Regions from separate parts of the Streptomyces griseus subsp. griseus genome, predicted to be linked through region 2. Evidence: predicted binding sites of a transcription regulator. Region 2 holds the regulator's gene; each other region holds the start of a gene.

What was found. Region 2 encodes HrcA, which represses chaperone genes, less so after heat shock. Its sites were predicted from a motif close to TTNGCACTCNGNNNNNCNGAGTGCNAA; they were not measured.
Region 1: a site for HrcA is predicted at 4,462-4,488, ahead of groES (co-chaperone GroES). Genes of this name have one in related genera too.
Region 3: a site for HrcA is predicted at 3,642-3,668, ahead of groL (chaperonin GroEL). Genes of this name have one in related genera too.

What each region holds. Positions count from the first base shown of each region.
Region 1 is NZ_CP032543.1:4,615,904-4,621,628, reverse strand. It holds gene D6270_RS21005 (ABC transporter permease subunit) at 1-323, shown strand, start outside; gene D6270_RS21000 (carbohydrate ABC transporter permease) at 320-1,180, shown strand; gene D6270_RS20995 (hydroxyacid dehydrogenase) at 1,207-2,193, shown strand; gene groL (chaperonin GroEL) at 2,273-3,898, opposite strand; gene groES (co-chaperone GroES) at 3,997-4,305, opposite strand; gene D6270_RS20980 (polysaccharide deacetylase family protein) at 4,590-5,513, opposite strand.
Region 2 is NZ_CP032543.1:2,129,711-2,135,435, reverse strand. It holds gene D6270_RS09935 (DUF3097 domain-containing protein) at 1-371, opposite strand, end outside; gene D6270_RS09930 (MBL fold metallo-hydrolase) at 388-1,119, opposite strand; gene hrcA (heat-inducible transcriptional repressor HrcA) at 1,297-2,313, shown strand; gene dnaJ (molecular chaperone DnaJ) at 2,314-3,450, shown strand; gene D6270_RS09915 (nitronate monooxygenase) at 3,583-4,656, shown strand; gene D6270_RS09910 (16S rRNA (uracil(1498)-N(3))-methyltransferase) at 4,653-5,399, shown strand; gene D6270_RS09905 (histidine triad nucleotide-binding protein) at 5,469-5,725, shown strand, end outside.
Region 3 is NZ_CP032543.1:4,204,404-4,210,128, reverse strand. It holds gene D6270_RS18945 (asparagine synthase-related protein) at 1-428, opposite strand, end outside; gene D6270_RS18940 (keywimysin-related RiPP) at 479-601, opposite strand; gene D6270_RS18935 (hypothetical protein) at 1,132-1,659, opposite strand; gene groL (chaperonin GroEL) at 1,857-3,479, opposite strand; gene D6270_RS18925 (cold-shock protein) at 3,782-3,988, opposite strand; gene D6270_RS18920 (MoaD/ThiS family protein) at 4,408-4,686, opposite strand; gene thrC (threonine synthase) at 4,728-5,725, opposite strand, start outside.

The DNA.
Region 1 (5,725 bases), 2.5 Mb from region 2:
AGGCCGCGACCGTGGACGGCGCAGGCAACTGGCGGATCGCCTTCTCCATCAAGCTCCCGCTGATCCGCTCCTCGCTGGTGATGGTGCTGCTCTTCACGATCATCGGCTCGCTCCAGCTGTTCACCGAGCCCCTGATCCTCAGCCGCGGCTCGGGCTCCGCGGTGACGAGCACCTGGACCCCGAACATGTACGCCTACAGCGCCGCGTTCGAGCGCAACGACTACGGGCTGGCGGCCGCCGCCTCCGTCCTCATCGCCCTCGTCGCCGCTGTGCTCTCCTTCGCCGTCACCCGCTTCACCCACCGGAAGGAGGCACGGTCATGACCTCCGGAACTTCCAGAACCTCCAACCGGTGGCTGTCGAAGACCGCGGTCAACGGTGTGCTCCTGATCGCCGCCCTCTACACACTCTTCCCGCTGATCTGGCTGCTCACGGCCGCCGCCAAGGACGCCGGGAACCTGCTGGGCGGTGATGTCTTCTCCTTCGAGGGCTTCGACCTCGCGCACAACCTGTCGGAGCTGACGGCCTACCAGGACGGCATCTACTTCCGCTGGTACGGCAACTCCCTGCTGTACGCGGGCATCGGGGCGCTGGGCTGCTCACTGGTGAGCGTCGCCGCCGGGTACGCCTTCGACAAGTACCGCTTCCGGGGCAAGGAGAAGCTGTTCGCCCTGGTGCTGCTCGGCGTGCTGCTGCCCTCCACGGCGCTGTCCCTGCCGCTGTACCTGCTGGCCGTCGAGACCGGCACCGTCAACACCTACTGGGCGGTGCTGATCCCGGCGCTGGTCAACCCGTTCGGCGTGTACCTCTCGCGGATCTTCAGCGCGGGCTACATCCCCGACGAGGTGCTGGAGGCCGCCCGGATCGACGGGGCGGGCGAGCTGCGGACCTTCTGGTCGGTCGGGCTGCGCATGGTCATGCCCGGCTTCGTGACGGTCTTCCTCTTCCAGTTCACCGCGATCTGGAACAACTTCTTCCTGCCGCTGGTGATGCTCTCGGACAAGGACCTCTATCCGCTGAGCCTCGGCCTCTACAACTGGCACAGCAACGCCAACGCCGACCCGGCCTTCTACCCGATGGTCGTCACCGGCTCGCTCCTCGCCGTCACACCGCTGATCATCGCCTTCGTCGTGCTCCAGCGGCACTGGAAGGCGGGCCTGACCGCAGGGAGCCTCAAGTGACACCCACCCCCACCGCCCTCCTCGCCATGGGCCCCGGCATCGCGGACCGCCTCTTCACCCCCGTACAGCGGGAGCGGCTCACCGCGCTCGTGGAGACCGATCCGGCGCTGGTCGCCCACCGGCTGACCGGGCCGTCGCCCGAGGTCGCGGCGGCGCTCGCCGGGGCGGAGCTGCTCATCACCTGCTGGGGCGTGCCCCCGCTCACCGCCGGCGTCCTCGCCGCCGCGCCCCGGCTGCGGGCCGTCGTCCACGCGGCCGGGAGCGTCAAGCACCACATCACCCCCGCCTGTTGGGAGCGGGGCATCCAGGTCAGCTCGGCGGCCGGGGCCAACGCGCTGCCGGTCGCCGAGTACACGCTGGCCGCGATCCTGTTCGCCGGGAAGAACGTGCTGGGCGCCGCCCACCGCTACCGGCGGCTGCGCGCCCCGCACGACTGGCGCGCGGAGCTGGACGGGCACGGCAACTACCGGCGGTGCGTGGGGATCGTGGGCGCCTCGCGGATCGGGCGCCGGGTGATCGAACTGCTGCGCCCGTTCGACCTGGACGTGCTGCTCTTCGACCCGTACGTGGACGCGGGGGCGGCGGCCCGGCTCGGCGCGGCGAAGACGGGCCTGGACGAGCTGTGCGCCCGTAGCCGGATCGTCTCGGTCCACGCGCCGGAGCTGCCTGCCACCCGGCACCTGATCGGCACCGCCCAGCTCGCGGCGATGGCGGACGGCACGACGCTGATCAACACCTCGCGCGGTTCGCTGATCGACGGGGACGCGCTGCTGCCGGAGCTGGTGTCGGGGCGGCTGAACGCGGTGCTGGACGTCACGGAGCCGGAGGTGCCGCCCGCCGGTTCGCCGCTGTACGACCTGCCGAACGTCCTGCTGACCCCGCATGTGGCGGGGTCGCTCGGGGACGAGATCCACCGCATGGGGGACTTCGCGCTGGAGGAGATCGCGCGTTACGTGGAAGGGGTGCCGTTCGCCGACCCGGTCACGCCGGACGAGCTGGCGCGCAGGGCGTAGGCGAGGCGGCCGGAACGCACCGAGGCCCGGTGCCCCCGCGACGGGGGTACCGGGCCTCAGGCGTACGGAGAGCTACGTACTAGTGGGAGTGGCCGTGGCCGCCGTGACCGGCGTCGGCCTCTTCCTCGGCCGGCTTCTCGACGACCAGGGTCTCGGTCGTGAGCAGCAGCGACGCGATGGACGCGGCGTTCTCCAGGGCGGAGCGGGTGACCTTGACCGGGTCGATGACGCCGGCCTTGACCAGGTCGCCGTACTCGCCGGTGGCGGCGTTGAAGCCCTGGCCCTTGTCCAGCTCGGAGACCTTGGAGGTGATGACGTAACCCTCCAGGCCGGCGTTCTCGGCGATCCAGCGCAGCGGCTCGACGGCGGCGCGGCGGACGACCGCGACACCGGTGGCCTCGTCGCCGGTCTTGCCGAGGTTGCCCTCCAGCACCTTCACCGCGTGGACGAGGGCGGAGCCACCGCCGGAGACGATGCCCTCCTCGACCGCGGCGCGGGTGGCGGAGATGGCGTCCTCAAGGCGGTGCTTCTTCTCCTTGAGCTCCACCTCGGTGGCGGCACCGACGCGGATGACACAGACGCCGCCGGCCAGCTTCGCGAGGCGCTCCTGGAGCTTCTCGCGGTCCCAGTCGGAGTCCGTGGACTCGATCTCGGCCTTGATCTGGTTGACGCGGCCCTTGACGTCGTCGGAGTTGCCCCCGCCGTCGACGATGGTCGTGTCGTCCTTGGAGACGGTGACGCGGCGGGCGGTGCCGAGCACGTCCAGACCGGCCTGGTCCAGCTTGAGGCCGACCTCTTCGGCGATGACGGTCGCACCGGTGAGGGTGGCGATGTCGCCGAGCATGGCCTTGCGGCGGTCACCGAAGCCCGGGGCCTTCACCGCGACGGCGTTGAAGGTGCCGCGGATCTTGTTGACGACGAGGGTGGAGAGCGCCTCGCCCTCGACGTCCTCGGCGATGATCAGGAGCGGCTTGGAGCCACCGGACTGGATGACCTTCTCCAGCAGCGGGAGCAGCTCCTGGATGGAGCCGATCTTGCCCTGGTGGATCAGGATGTACGGGTCGTCGAGGACGGCCTCCATACGCTCCTGGTCGGTCACCATGTACGGGGACAGGTAGCCCTTGTCGAAGGCCATGCCCTCGGTGAACTCCAGGTCCAGACCGAAGGTGTTGGACTCCTCGACGGTGATGACACCGTCCTTGCCGACCTTGTCCATCGCGTCCGCGATGAGCTCGCCGACCTGGGTGTCCTGCGCGGAGAGCGCGGCCACGGCGGCGATGTCGGACTTGTCGTCGATCGGGCGGGCCGTGGAGAGCAGCTCCTCGGACACGGCCTTGACGGCGGCGTCGATGCCCTTCTTCAGGGCGGCCGGGGAGGCGCCCGCGGCGACGTTGCGCAGACCCTCGCGGACGAGCGCCTGGGCCAGGACGGTCGCGGTGGTGGTGCCGTCACCCGCTACGTCGTTGGTCTTGGTCGCCACCTCCTTGACGAGCTGGGCACCGAGGTTCTCGTACGGGTCGTCGAGTTCGACCTCGCGCGCGATGGTGACGCCGTCGTTGGTGATGGTGGGTGCGCCGAACTTCTTGTCGATGACGACGTTGCGGCCCTTGGGGCCGATCGTCACCTTGACCGTGTCGGCAAGCTTGTTGACGCCGCGCTCAAGGGCGCGACGGGCGTCCTCGTCGAACTTCAGAATCTTCGCCATGGGCTGTACTTCCCTCTCGAACGAACTGCGCCCCTCGCCGCCCGGCTAGTTATTTCGCAGGGGGCCAGGGGCGCAGAACACAAGCAAACGTGGGTGAATTACTTCTCGACGATCGCGAGGACGTCGCGGGCCGAGAGGACGAGGTACTCCTCGCCGTTGTACTTCACCTCGGTGCCGCCGTACTTGCTGTACAGGACGACGTCGCCGGTCTTGACGTCGAGCGGAAGACGCTCGCCGTTCTCGAAGCGGCCCGGGCCCACGGCGAGGACGACGCCCTCCTGGGGCTTCTCCTTCGCGGTGTCCGGAATGACCAGGCCGGAAGCCGTGGTCTGCTCGGCGTCGAGCGGCTGGACCACAATGCGGTCCTCAAGCGGCTTGATCGCAACCTTGGAGCTGGTGGTCGACACGATCCGGTCTCCCCCTTCGGAGATCTCACGGGGTTTAGCAGTCAGTGGGCGGCGACCAGACCGATCCGTCGTCGCGGGTGCCGGACCTGCCCTGTCGCACAGTGTGGTGCTGGCACTCTCCAGGGGGGAGTGCCAGACCCGAGACTATGACCGCGATTAGCACTCGGTCAAGCGGAGTGCCAATTCACCACCCTCGCGCCTCCCGATCGGGGCCTTGATGACGGATGCGCGCCCGGCCCGGGGAGGGCGAGCGCGCATCCGGAGCGTACGGGGAGGGCATCGGGTCAGACGTAGTCCTCCAGCTTCGCCACCGCGTACCCCTTGTCCGTGATGGTCTTCATGACCAGGCGGATCATGTCGGGCATCGTGCCCTTCCAGGCGCCCTTGCCCCGGAAGTGGGTGAGGACGATGTCGCCGGGGTGCAGGTCCCGGTCCCACTCGCGCCACTCCATGTGGTCGGCGAAGGCCTCGGCGGACCACAGGGGCACGGCGGTGATGCCGCAGCTCTTGGCGACGACGAGGGTGTCGCGGTTGTAGTTGCCGTAGGGCGGGCGGAAGAGGGTGGGCCGCTTCCCGTACTCCTTGAGGAGCTTCTCCTGCTGGCCGCAGATCTCCCGCCTCTGCTCGGCGTAGGAGAGGCCGGGCAGATAGCGGTGGTTGAGCGTGTGGTTGTTGAGGGCCACCCCGCGCTTCTGCATCTGCCGGAAGTACGCGTAGTTGTCATTGGTGACGTAGTCACTCAGGAAGGCGCTGTACGGGATGTCCAGTTCGGTCATCATCCGCAGCAGCGCGGGGTCCTTCTCCGCCCCGTCGTCCATGGTGAGGAAGACGATCTTCTCCTTGGTGGGGACGGTGGTGAAGACGGGCGGCAGCCCCTCGTCGTCCCGGACCTCGAACCCCTTGCGGGTGGTGATGCGCGGCTTCACCGCCGGCGGCTCGGGGGCCGCGAGCGGAGTCTTGGCCAGCCCCCACTTCTTCGCGGCGACGGCCCGTGCGGCCTGTCTCCGCTTGAGTTCCCCGGCGTACGTGTCCAGAGCGCGGGCGGGCCCGGCCTGCGCGGCGGCCTCGTTCGGCTGCCCGGCGGCGGGCTTCGCCGGTCCGCCCGGGGCTCCCGCGCCGCCGCCACCCGTCTCCGACGCACACGCGGAGGTGATGGTGGCGGCCAGGAGGGCCGCCAGCACGACGGAGACCGGCCGGTGCCGCTTCATGGGTGATTTTCCTTTTTGTCGTACTAGCTGCATGGCGCCGCATCCTGCCAGCCGTCCACCCGCCTCCCGTCCCGACACCGCGAGGGGACCGGACCCGTCCCCCGACCGGCCCACAGGGGCGACGCGTCGGCTTGTGGGCGACGCGTCGCCCGGTAGGAGCACGTGTCGGCGTAGAGGGAACCCGCGTCGACGTACAGGACCCCGCGTCGACC
Region 2 (5,725 bases):
AGCTCGGCGTCGTGCCGGCCCTCCACATAGATCCGCCCCGCCCGCGCCACCCGGGCCCGCGCGCCGGGCACCGCCACCGAGCCGGAGGCCGTACGGGAGGGGCGCACCGGACCTCCGGGCCCCGGGCGCACCAGCGTGACCACCTTGCCCTCCAGCAGGAAGGCGCGGGGCTCCATCGGGAAGACCCGGTGCTTGCCGAAGCGGTCCTCCAGGGTCACCGTCGGGCCCTGGGCCGTCTTCTCGCAGCGGATCACCGCCCCGCAGAAGCCGGTGGCGACCTCCTCCACGACCAGATCGGGTTCGGCGGGGACCTCGGGCACGGGGGCGGACCTCTTCCACGGCGGGGTCAGGTCCGGCTGGTAGCTGCGCATGCGCAGACGATAATCCTCACCCCGCCCCGAACCGCTCCGCCAGTGCCGCCCGCTGGGCCCGGAGGAACGCCGCGTCCACCACCGCCCCGTGCCCCGGTACGTACACCGCGTCCTCGCCACCCAGCTCCAGGAGCCGGTCCAGGGCGGCGGGCCAGCGGGAGGGGATCGCGTCCCGGCCCGCCTGCGGTTCGCCCGACTCCTCCACCAGGTCCCCGCAGAGCACCACCGGAGGCTCGCCCTCGACGCCCGGGACCAGCACCGCGAGGTCGTGGCCGCTGTGCCCCGGGCCCACGTTGGCCAGCAGCACCTGGCGGCCGCCGCCCAGGTCGAGGGTCCACTCGCCGGTCACCTCGTGGTGCGGCACCACCAGCGTGTCCACCGCCCGGTGCGCCTCCTCCTCCGCGAGGCCGTGGCGTACGGCCGACCCGGTCAGCTCGTCCGCCGAGCGCCGCAGCAGGGCGCCGATGCCCACCGCCCCGTACACCTGCGCCCCGGCGAACGCCGCCGCCCCCAGCACATGGTCGAAGTGCGGGTGGCTCAGTGCGACATGCGTCACCCTCCGGCCGAGCAGCGCCTCGGCCTGCCTCCGCAGCTCCACGCCCTCGCGCAGGGTCGACCCGGTGTCGTACAGCAGCACCCCGTCGCTCCCGGCCACCAGCGCGGCGGTGGCGTCCCAGCCCGGCAGGCGGCGCCGCCCGATACCGTGGCCCAACCGCTCCCAGTCGAAGTCTTCCCAAGAGACGTCCATGGGACGACGCTATCGGGGCCACCCGCACGGTCCGGCGGCGGCGTGGCCGGTCGCCCTTGCCCAGGCCCCACCCCACCCCCGTACACTGACCGGTGGGTAGCTGGCACTCATACGCACCGAGTGCCAGACGGAGACCGGACGTCAGACACCGGAGAACGACAGCTGGAGGTGTGCGCCATGCTCAGCGAACGCAGACTCGAAGTGCTGCGCGCCATCGTCCAGGACTACGTCGGCACCGAGGAGCCCGTCGGCTCCAAGGCGCTCACGGAGCGGCACCAGCTGGGCGTCTCCCCGGCCACCGTCCGCAACGACATGGCGGTGCTGGAGGACGAGGGCTTCATCGCCCAGCCGCACACGAGCGCGGGACGCATCCCCACCGACAAGGGGTACCGCCTCTTCGTCGACAAGCTCGCCGGCGTCAAGCCGCTCTCCTCGCCCGAGCGCCGGGCCATCCAGAACTTCCTCGACGGCGCGGTCGACCTCGACGACGTGGTCGGCCGGACCGTGCGGCTGCTCGCGCAGCTGACCCGGCAGGTCGCGGTCGTGCAGTACCCCTCGCTGACCCGTTCCACGGTCCGGCACGTGGAGCTGCTCTCGCTCGCCCCCGCCCGGCTGATGCTGGTCCTGATCACGGACACCGGCCGGGTCGAACAGCGTATGATCGACTGCCCCGCGCCCTTCGGCGAGGCATCGCTCGCGGATCTGCGGGCCCGGCTCAACAGCCGGGTCGTCGGACGCCGCTTCGCGGATGTCCCGCGGCTGGTGCGGGAGCTGCCGGAATCCTTCGACAGCGAGGACCGGGGAACGGTTTCCACGGTCCTTTCCACCCTCCTCGAAACCCTGGTCGAGGAGACGGAGGAGCGGCTGATGATCGGCGGCACCTCCAACCTCACCCGCTTCGGGCACGACTTCCCTGTGATGATCCGGCCGGTGCTGGAAGCACTGGAGGAGCAGGTCGTCCTGCTGAAGCTGCTCGGTGAGGCCACGGACTCAGCCATGACCGTGCGGATCGGGCACGAGAACGCCCACGAGGGCCTCACGTCCACGTCCGTCGTCGCGGTCGGCTACGGTTCGGGCGACGAGGCAGTCGCCAAACTCGGCGTGGTCGGACCGACCCGCATGGACTACCCCGGAACGATGGGAGCGGTACGCGCAGTGGCACGTTACGTCGGACAGATCCTGGCGGAGTCGTAAGTGGCCACGGACTACTACGCCGTACTCGGCGTACGCCGCGACGCATCTCAGGACGAGATCAAGAAGGCATTCCGTCGGCTCGCACGCGAGCTGCACCCGGATGTCAATCCCGATCCGAAGACCCAGGAGCGGTTCAAGGAGATCAACGCCGCTTACGAGGTGCTCTCGGACCCGCAGAAGAAGCAGGTCTACGACCTCGGCGGCGACCCGCTCTCCGCCAACGGGGGCGGCGGCGCGGGCGGTTTCGGAGCCGGCGGTTTCGGCAACTTCTCCGACATCATGGACGCGTTCTTCGGAACGGCCTCGCAGCGCGGGCCCCGCTCGCGCACCCGGCGCGGCCAGGACGCCATGATCCGCCTGGAGATCGACCTCGCCGAGGCGGCCTTCGGCACCACCAAGGACATCCAGGTCGACACGGCGGTCGTCTGCAACACGTGCAGCGGCGAGGGCGCGGCCCCCGGCACCTCCGCCCAGACCTGTGACATGTGCCGCGGCCGTGGTGAGGTCTCGCAGGTCACCCGGTCCTTCCTGGGCCAGGTCATGACCTCGCGGCCCTGCCCGCAGTGCCAGGGCTTCGGTACGGTCGTGCCGACGCCGTGCCCGGAGTGCGCCGGTGACGGCCGCATCCGCTCGCGCCGCACGCTCACGGTCAAGATCCCGGCGGGCGTCGACAACGGCACCCGCATCCAGCTCGCCGGTGAGGGCGAGGTCGGCCCCGGCGGCGGCCCGCCCGGGGACCTGTACGTCGAGATCCACGAGCTGCCGCACTCCGTCTTCCAGCGGCGCGGCGACGATCTGCACTGCACGGTCACCATCCCGATGACCGCGGCCGCCCTCGGCACGAAGTGCCCGCTGGAGACCCTGGACGGCGTCGAGGAGATCGACATCCGGCCCGGCACCCAGTCCGGCCAGTCCGTCCCCCTGCACGGGCGGGGCATCACCCACCTGCGCGGCGGCGGCCGGGGCGACCTCATCGTGCACGTCGAGGTCATGACCCCCTCCAAACTCGACGCGGAGCAGGAGCGGCTCCTGCGGGAGCTCTCCAAGCTGCGCGGCGAAGAGCGGCCCCTGGGCCAGTTTCAGCCAGGTCAGCAGGGCCTCTTCTCCCGGCTGAAGGACGCTTTCAACGGCCGTTGAACCGTTTTCCGCCTTTCACCGCACCGCCCACCGGTTACCCGCCGGTGGGCGGTGCGGCGTTCTGTGGGAGATCCGGTCACACCGGGCGCTGGCTGATTCGGCCCTGTGCGGCGAACGTGGCACGATGCGGTCATGTCCTCCGCGTTGACCGATCTCTGCCGGTATCCGATCGTGCAGGCCCCCATGGCGGGCGGCGCTTCCGGACCTCAGCTCGCCGCGGCCGTCGCCGAGGCGGGCGGGCTCGGGTTCCTCGCCGCCGGGTACAAGACGGCGGACGGCATGTACAACGAGATCAAACAGCTGCGCCGGCTCACCGGCGGCCCGTTCGGCGTCAACCTCTTCATGCCGCAGCCCGCGCTCGGCGACCCCAGCGCCGTCGAGGTCTACCGCCACCAACTGGCCGGTGAGGCCACCTGGTACGAGACCCCGCTCGGCGACCCCGACAGCAGCGGCGACGACGGGTACGAGGCGAAGGTCGCCATCCTGCTGGAGGACCCCGTCCCGGTGGTCTCCTTCACCTTCGGCTGCCCCACCCGCGACACCCTGGACGCCTTCGCCAAGGCGGGGACGTACACCATCGTGACCGTCACCTCCGCCGAGGAGGCCCAGGCGGCGCAGTGGGCGGGCGCCGACGCCGTCTGCGCTCAGGGCGTCGAGGCGGGCGGCCACCAGTCCACCCACCGCGACGACCCGCAGGCCGACCACACCGGCACCGGGCTGCTCACCCTCGTCACCCAGGTCCGCGAGACCGTGCAGATCCCCATCGTCGCCACCGGCGGCCTGATGCGCGGCTCCCAGATCGCCGCCGTCCTCGCGGCCGGTGCGGACGCCGCCCAGCTCGGCACCGCCTTCCTGATCTGCCCCGAGTCCGGCGCCCACCTGCTGCACAAGCAGGCCCTGACCAACCCGCTCTTCGTCCGCACCGAGCTGACCCGCGCCTTCTCCGGCCGCCCCGCGCGCGGCCTGGTCAACCGGTTCATCCGCGAACACGGCCCGTACGCCCCCGCCGCCTACCCCCAGGTCCACTACCTGACCACCGGGCTGCGTCAGGCCGCCGCCAAGGCCGGGGATGCCCAGGGCATGGCCCTGTGGGCCGGGCAGGGCCACCGGATGGCCCGCGAACTGCCGGTCGGCGAGCTGATCGAGCTGCTCGCCGACGAACTGGAGGCCGCCCGCGCGGCCCTGAGCACGAGGAGCACCCGGTGACCGCACCGGTCTTCGTCGTCGAACGGATGCCCACCGGACCGGAGTTCGTCCTCGACGGCCCCGAAGGGCGGCACGCCGTCTCGGTGAAGCGGCTGGAGCCCGGCGAGGCCGTCGTCCTCACCGACGGGCTCGGCCACTGGGCGGAGGGCGTGGTCCGGGCCGCCGAGGGCAAGGACCGGCTGACGGTCTCCGGCGTCGAAAGCATCCACGAGGAGCCGGAGCCCACGCCCCGCATCACCGTCGTCCAGGCGCTCCCCAAGGGCGACCGGGGCGAACTCGCCGTCGAGACCATGACCGAGACCGGCGTCGACGCGATCGTGCCGTGGCAGGCCGCCCGCTGCATCACCCAGTGGAAGGGCGAGCGCGGGGCCAAGGCCCTGACGAAGTGGCGCAGTACGGCCCGCGAGGCGGGCAAGCAGTCCCGCCGTGTCCGCTTCCCCGAGGTGGCCGAGGCCCTGACGACCAAGCAGGTCGCCGCGCTGCTGGCCGGTGCCGACTTCGCCGGGGTCCTGCACGAGGACCGCGACCACGACAGCACCCCCCTCGCCACCGCCGAACTCCCCGCCACCGGCACGATCGTGCTCGTCGTCGGCCCCGAGGGCGGCGTCTCCCCGCAGGAGCTGGCCGCCTTCGCCGAGGCGGGCGCCCGCCCCTACCGGCTGGGCCGCAGTGTGCTCCGTACGTCGACGGCGGGGACGGCCGCGACCGCGCTGCTGCTCGGACGCACCGGCCGCTGGGGCTGAACGGCCGCCGGCGGACCGGCGCTAACATGCCCGTGTACTGATCACCAGCGAACGAGGAGGCCCGGCGCCATGGCGGGAGAGCCGCAGACCGACTGCCTGTTCTGCAAGATCGTCTCGGGGGACATCCCGGCGACCATCGTCCGCGAGAGCGACACGACCGTCGCCTTCCGCGACATCAACCCGCAGGCCCCGACCCACGTCCTGGTCATCCCCAAGGTCCACTACCCGGACGCCGCCTCGCTGGCCGCCGCCGAACCGCAGATCGCCGCCGACGTGCTGCGCGAGGCCGGAGCTGTCGCCGCCGACGAGAAGGTGGACTCCACCGG
Region 3 (5,725 bases), 2.1 Mb from region 2:
GCGAGGGTCCCGGCCTCGGCGTGCCGGGCGTGGTAGATCCGGCGCAGCCCGGAGGCCGTACCGCGGATCCAGGTCTCGTCGGAGAGCCGGGCGACCACATGGTGCAGGCCGGGGAGCCGGGCGAGTCGGCGCTCCAGGCCGGTCCGGTCGCGGGCGCCCTCCAGGAGGCCGGCGAGCACGGCCTCGGGGACGCGGTCCGGGCCGATAAGCACGAGGGCGTCGTCGCCCCGGCGGAGGTGGCTGACCTTGCGGGCCAGGGGGCGGGCGACGACCCAGGGGCGGCCCGAGGGGTGGGCGACGGTCAGGACGTCGCCGTCCATCCCTCGGGCCGCCCCGGTCGCGTCCGGTGCGGGAAGCTGCCCGGCCACCGCGTGGCCCGCCACGCTGTCCGGCAGGACGACGAAGTAGTCACGCAGCAGGCCGGGCATCTTCACCTTTCGGAAGTTCTCACACCGTGCAGAGGGAACCGGTCGGCGGTTCAGATGATGCGCCGGACCCAGTACTCCTTGTACGAGCCGTAGAAGTAACCGGCGGTCTTCTTCGAGAAGTCGCCCTGCTTGAACAGCGACGGCTTCACGTAGGCCTTCTTCTGCTGCTTCATGACACCTTCCTCTCTGTGCGGTTGACGACCGTTATGCCCATATGGCAAACGCGTAACTGGAGTTATTCATGCGACTGGTGTTCACCAGGTGAACACCAGGGCCATCATGTCCCGCTGCCCGACCGGTACGCGTGATTCCGACTCACTACGCGAAGTTGGCCGGATAGCGCGAGCGGCGGGGGTGGGAGGCGGTGGCACCGGCCGCGCCGCCGGGCACCGACCGGTCGGCATGTGCAGTCGCACACCGGAGGGCCGGCGCGGGCAAGTGGACTGGACCAATTTCTGCACGGAGGCGTCCGCCCTGGCGGTGAGCTGCTGGGAGATCGGGCCGTCCACGGCGGAGCGGAGGAACCACCGGCGCCGCGCACCCGGTGGCGCCCGCAGCCGCTTTACCCCACCGGAGACCGGCGCGCCACCGACACCACCGAAACCGACCGAACGTGTGTTGTCGTACGGCACGGGGGCCTGCAAGTAGCCATTCGGCCATGCCCGACCGCTCGTTCGGCTCCGTCAGAGGTTCTGGGCGTCCTTCAGGACCCCTCCGCGCCCCGTCGCCCCGCTTCGCGCAGCCGGTAACCGCCCCAGGCCGCCGTCCCCGCGCCCAGCAGCAGCGGGACCATCCCGTAGCCGACGATCGTCGACGAGTGGGCGAACCACCGCCCGCCCTCGGTCAGTTGGGTCGCGGTGATCGTCTCGGGGTCGTTCCGGCCGTCGTGGTCCGCGAAGCTGATCCGGGTGCGCCCGATCCGCGCCGGGGCGGGCATCCCGTCCACATGGACGCGCAGGGTCGCATCGGCGACCCGTTTGCGCTCGGCCGCGTTGGCGCGCTGCTGGGCCTCGCTCTCGCCGTAGCAGTGCCAGACGGTTCCCCCCTTGACCTGCTTGTCGGCGCAGTCGATCAGGCCGAAGGTCTCCACCCGCATCCCGACGAGCCCGGCGAGGCCGGTGCCGGTCACCACGCCGAACAGTCCCAGCAGGAACAGCACCGCCCCGCCCACGACGAGCGCGCCCCCCTTGAGCCGCCCTCCACCCGCTCTCCCCGCAGCACGCACACGCATACCGTTCCGCCCCCGTATCCGCGGGACCCGCATCCATGTGCCGCGTCCCGCATCCGCGGGACCCGCATCCGAACGCGGCGTCCCGTCCCCGCAGTGTCCCAAGGAACCCGGACACGCCACAGGGGCGGCACCCCCCGTGAAGGAGGTACCGCCCCTGTGGGACGTGCGTGGAGCTTCGACCGGTCGTGGGGACCCGATCAGAAGTCCATGTCACCGCCCGGCATGCCACCCGGAGCGGCCGCGCCGGCCTTCTCGGGCTTGTCGGCGATGACGGCCTCGGTGGTGAGGAAGAGCGCGGCGATGGAGGCGGCGTTCTGCAGAGCGGAGCGCGTGACCTTCGCCGGGTCGATGATGCCCTCGGCGATCATGTCCACGTACTCGCCGGACGCGGCGTTGAGGCCGTGACCGATCGGCAGGTTGCGGACCTTCTCGACGACGACGCCACCCTCGAGACCACCGTTGACGGCGATCTGCTTGAGCGGGGCCTCCAGCGCGAGCTTCACGGCGTTGGCGCCGGTCGCCTCGTCACCCGTGAGGTCCAGCTTGTCGAAGACGGCCGAGGCCTGGAGCAGAGCCACGCCACCACCGGCGACGATGCCCTCCTCGACGGCGGCCTTGGCGTTGCGCACCGCGTCCTCGATGCGGTGCTTGCGCTCCTTGAGCTCCACCTCGGTGGCGGCGCCGGCCTTGATGACGGCCACGCCGCCGGCCAGCTTCGCGAGGCGCTCCTGGAGCTTCTCGCGGTCGTAGTCCGAGTCGGAGTTCTCGATCTCGGCGCGGATCTGCTTGACGCGACCCTGCACCTGCTCGCTGTCACCGGCACCGTCGACGATCGTGGTCTCGTCCTTGGTGATGACGACCTTGCGGGCACGGCCGAGCAGGTCCAGGCCGGCGTTCTCCAGCTTGAGACCGACCTCCTCGGAGATCACGGTGCCACCGGTGAGGATGGCGATGTCCGCGAGCATGGCCTTGCGGCGGTCGCCGAAGCCCGGGGCCTTGACGGCGACGGACTTGAACGTGCCCTTGATCTTGTTGACGACCAGGGTGGAGAGCGCCTCGCCCTCGACGTCCTCGGCGATGATCAGCAGCGGCTTGCCCGACTGCATGACCTTCTCCAGCAGCGGGATCAGGTCCTTGACGCTGGCGATCTTCGAGTTGACGATCAGGATGTACGGGTCGTCGAGGGACGCCTCCATACGCTCCATGTCGGTCGCGAAGTAGGCCGAGATGTAGCCCTTGTCGAAGCGCATACCCTCGGTGAGCTCAAGCTCCAGACCGAAGGTCTGGGACTCCTCGACGGTGATGACGCCTTCCTTGCCGACCTTGTCCATCGCCTCGGCGATCTTGGCACCGATCTCGGTGTCGGCGGCGGAGATGGAGGCGGTCGAAGCGATCTGCTCCTTGGTCTCCACGTCCTTGGCCTGCTCCAGCAGAGCGGCGGAGACGGCCTCGACGGCCTTCTCGATGCCCCGCTTGAGGGCCATCGGGTTGGCGCCTGCGGCGACGTTGCGCAGACCCTCGCGGACGAGAGCCTGGGCGAGAACGGTGGCGGTGGTCGTACCGTCGCCGGCGACGTCGTCCGTCTTCTTGGCGACCTCCTTGACCAGCTCCGCACCGATCTTCTCGTACGGGTCCTCGAGCTCGATCTCCTTGGCGATGGAAACACCATCGTTGGTGATCGTGGGCGCGCCCCACTTCTTCTCGAGGACGACGTTACGGCCCTTGGGGCCGAGGGTGACCTTGACGGCGTCGGCGAGCTGGTTCATCCCGCGCTCGAGACCGCGCCGTGCCTCCTCGTCGAACGCGATGATCTTGGCCATGTGAAGTGGTCCTCCCGGACAGGGGTGGATTCTCCGGACCGAGAGGCGCCCGCGACGGACGGCCTGCGTGCGTGGTGGTTCCTTGCCCCACCGCGCCTGCGGGCCTCACCGGCCCGGTCCAAGTTTCTGTCACTCTCACCTGGAGAGTGCTAATGCCAATGATTAGCACTCGACCCCCGAGAGTGCAAGCGCCTCAGGCCAGGGCCCGCCATCCGGTCCCGGCACGCGCGTAGGGCCCGATCCCCTGATCCGGGGTCGGGCCCTACGTGCGTGAGTAGTGGTGCCGGACGGCCGCGCCGGACTCAGCCGACAGCGAGCTTGACCATGTCGGCCTGGGGCCCCTTCTGGCCCTGCGAGATCTCGAATTCAACTCGCTGACCCTCTTCGAGGGTGCGGTACCCGTCCATCTGGATCGCGCTGTAGTGGACGAAAACATCCGCACCACCGTCGACCGCGATGAAGCCGTACCCCTTCTCCGCGTTGAACCACTTGACGGTGCCCTGAGCCATGCCTAACTCCCCTATAACTGGCCCTTGCACGGGACCGCACTTCGCGGCCCCGGGTCGGAACTCACCCTCCGACAGGAGAGGGTGCGCGGCGCCGCAGCGCGTCGACCGCGGCCGAATGTATCCGCCCAACTGCCCTCTGCAACAGGTCAATCGGACGAGAATTCTGGGCACGGGCGAACGCCCGAATATGCGGGATTGCTGAGATTTACGGGCAAGTCGGGCCAGGCAAAGGCCACTTATGCCTCAAGGGGTTCACGTACTTTGGCTGCTTCTTATCGGGGCCGGGCGCATTCTCATATGCGGGCGGCACACGCGGCGAGGGGGCCTTCCCCAACTCTACCGCGCTCAACCATGCAGAATTGCCCCCTCCGCTCTGTGTCGCGGAGGGGGCAACTGCTGTTCAGCTGAGAGTCGTCGGATCAGCAGCCGCCGGCCACGGCCGGGATGATCGAGATGCCGGCGCCGTCGGGCGTGGCGGCGTCGAGGCCGCCCTCGAAGCGCACGTCGTCGTCGTTGACGTACACGTTCACGAAGCGGCGCAGCTTGCCCTGGTCGTCCAGGACGCGGGCGGCGATGCCCGGGTGGTCCTTCTCCAGGGAGTCGATGACCTCGGAGAGCTTCGCGCCCTCCGCCGTGACCTCGGCCTGGCCGCCCGTGTACGTGCGGAGGATGGTGGGGATGCGGACCTTGACGCTCATGGTGGGTGCCCTTCTTGCTTCGGTCTCGGTGCGGTGGGTCGTCAGGCGGAGGCGAGGCCCGCGGCGCGGAACGCGTCCAGGCTCGGCTTGATGGTGGCCGTGGCCTGCGAGGTCGCGGAGACCGCGTCGAGGGTCTTGAGCCCGTCACCGGTGTTCAGGACGACGGTGGTGAGCGCCGGGTCGATCACACCGGCCTCGATCAGCTTCTTGGTCACGCCGAGCGTCACACCGCCCGCCGTCTCGCCGAAGATGCCCTCGGTGCGCGCCAGCAGCTTGATCGCGTCGACGACCTGCTCGTCGTTCACGTCCTCCACCGCGCCGCCTGTACGACGGGCGATGTCGAGGACGTACGGGCCGTCCGCCGGGTTGCCGATGGCCAGGGACTTGGCGATGGTGTTCGGCTTCTGGGGCCGTACGACGTCGTGCCCGGCCTTGAAGGCGGCGGAGACCGGGGAGCAGCCCTCGGCCTGGGCACCGAAGATCTTGTACGGCCTGTCCTCGACCAGGCCGAGCTTGATCAGCTCCTGGAACCCCTTGTCGATCTTCGTCAGCTGGGAGCCGGACGCGATCGGGATGACGATCTGGTCCGGCAGCTTCCAGCCGAGCTGCTCGCAGATCTCGTACGCCAGGGTCTTGGAGCCCTCGCCGTAGTACGGGCGCAGGTTGACGTTGACGAAGCCCCAGCCCTCGCCGAGCGGGTCGCCGATGAGCTCGGAGCAGAAGCGGTTGACGTCGTCGTAGTTGCCCTCGATGCCGACCAGCTCACCGCCGTACACCGCGGCCATGACGACCTTGCCCTGCTCCAGGTCGTGCGGGATGAAGACGCACGAGCGCAGTCCGGCGCGGGCGGCGGCGGCGCCGACGGCACCGGCCAGGTTGCCCGTGGAGGAGCAGGAGAGGGTGGTGAAGCCGAAGGCGCGGGCGGCCTCGACGGCGATCGCGACGACGCGGTCCTTGAAGGAGTGCGTCGGGTTGCCGGAGTCGTCCTTGACGTACAGCCCGCCGGTGACGCCCAGCTCACGGGCGAGGTTGTCGGCCT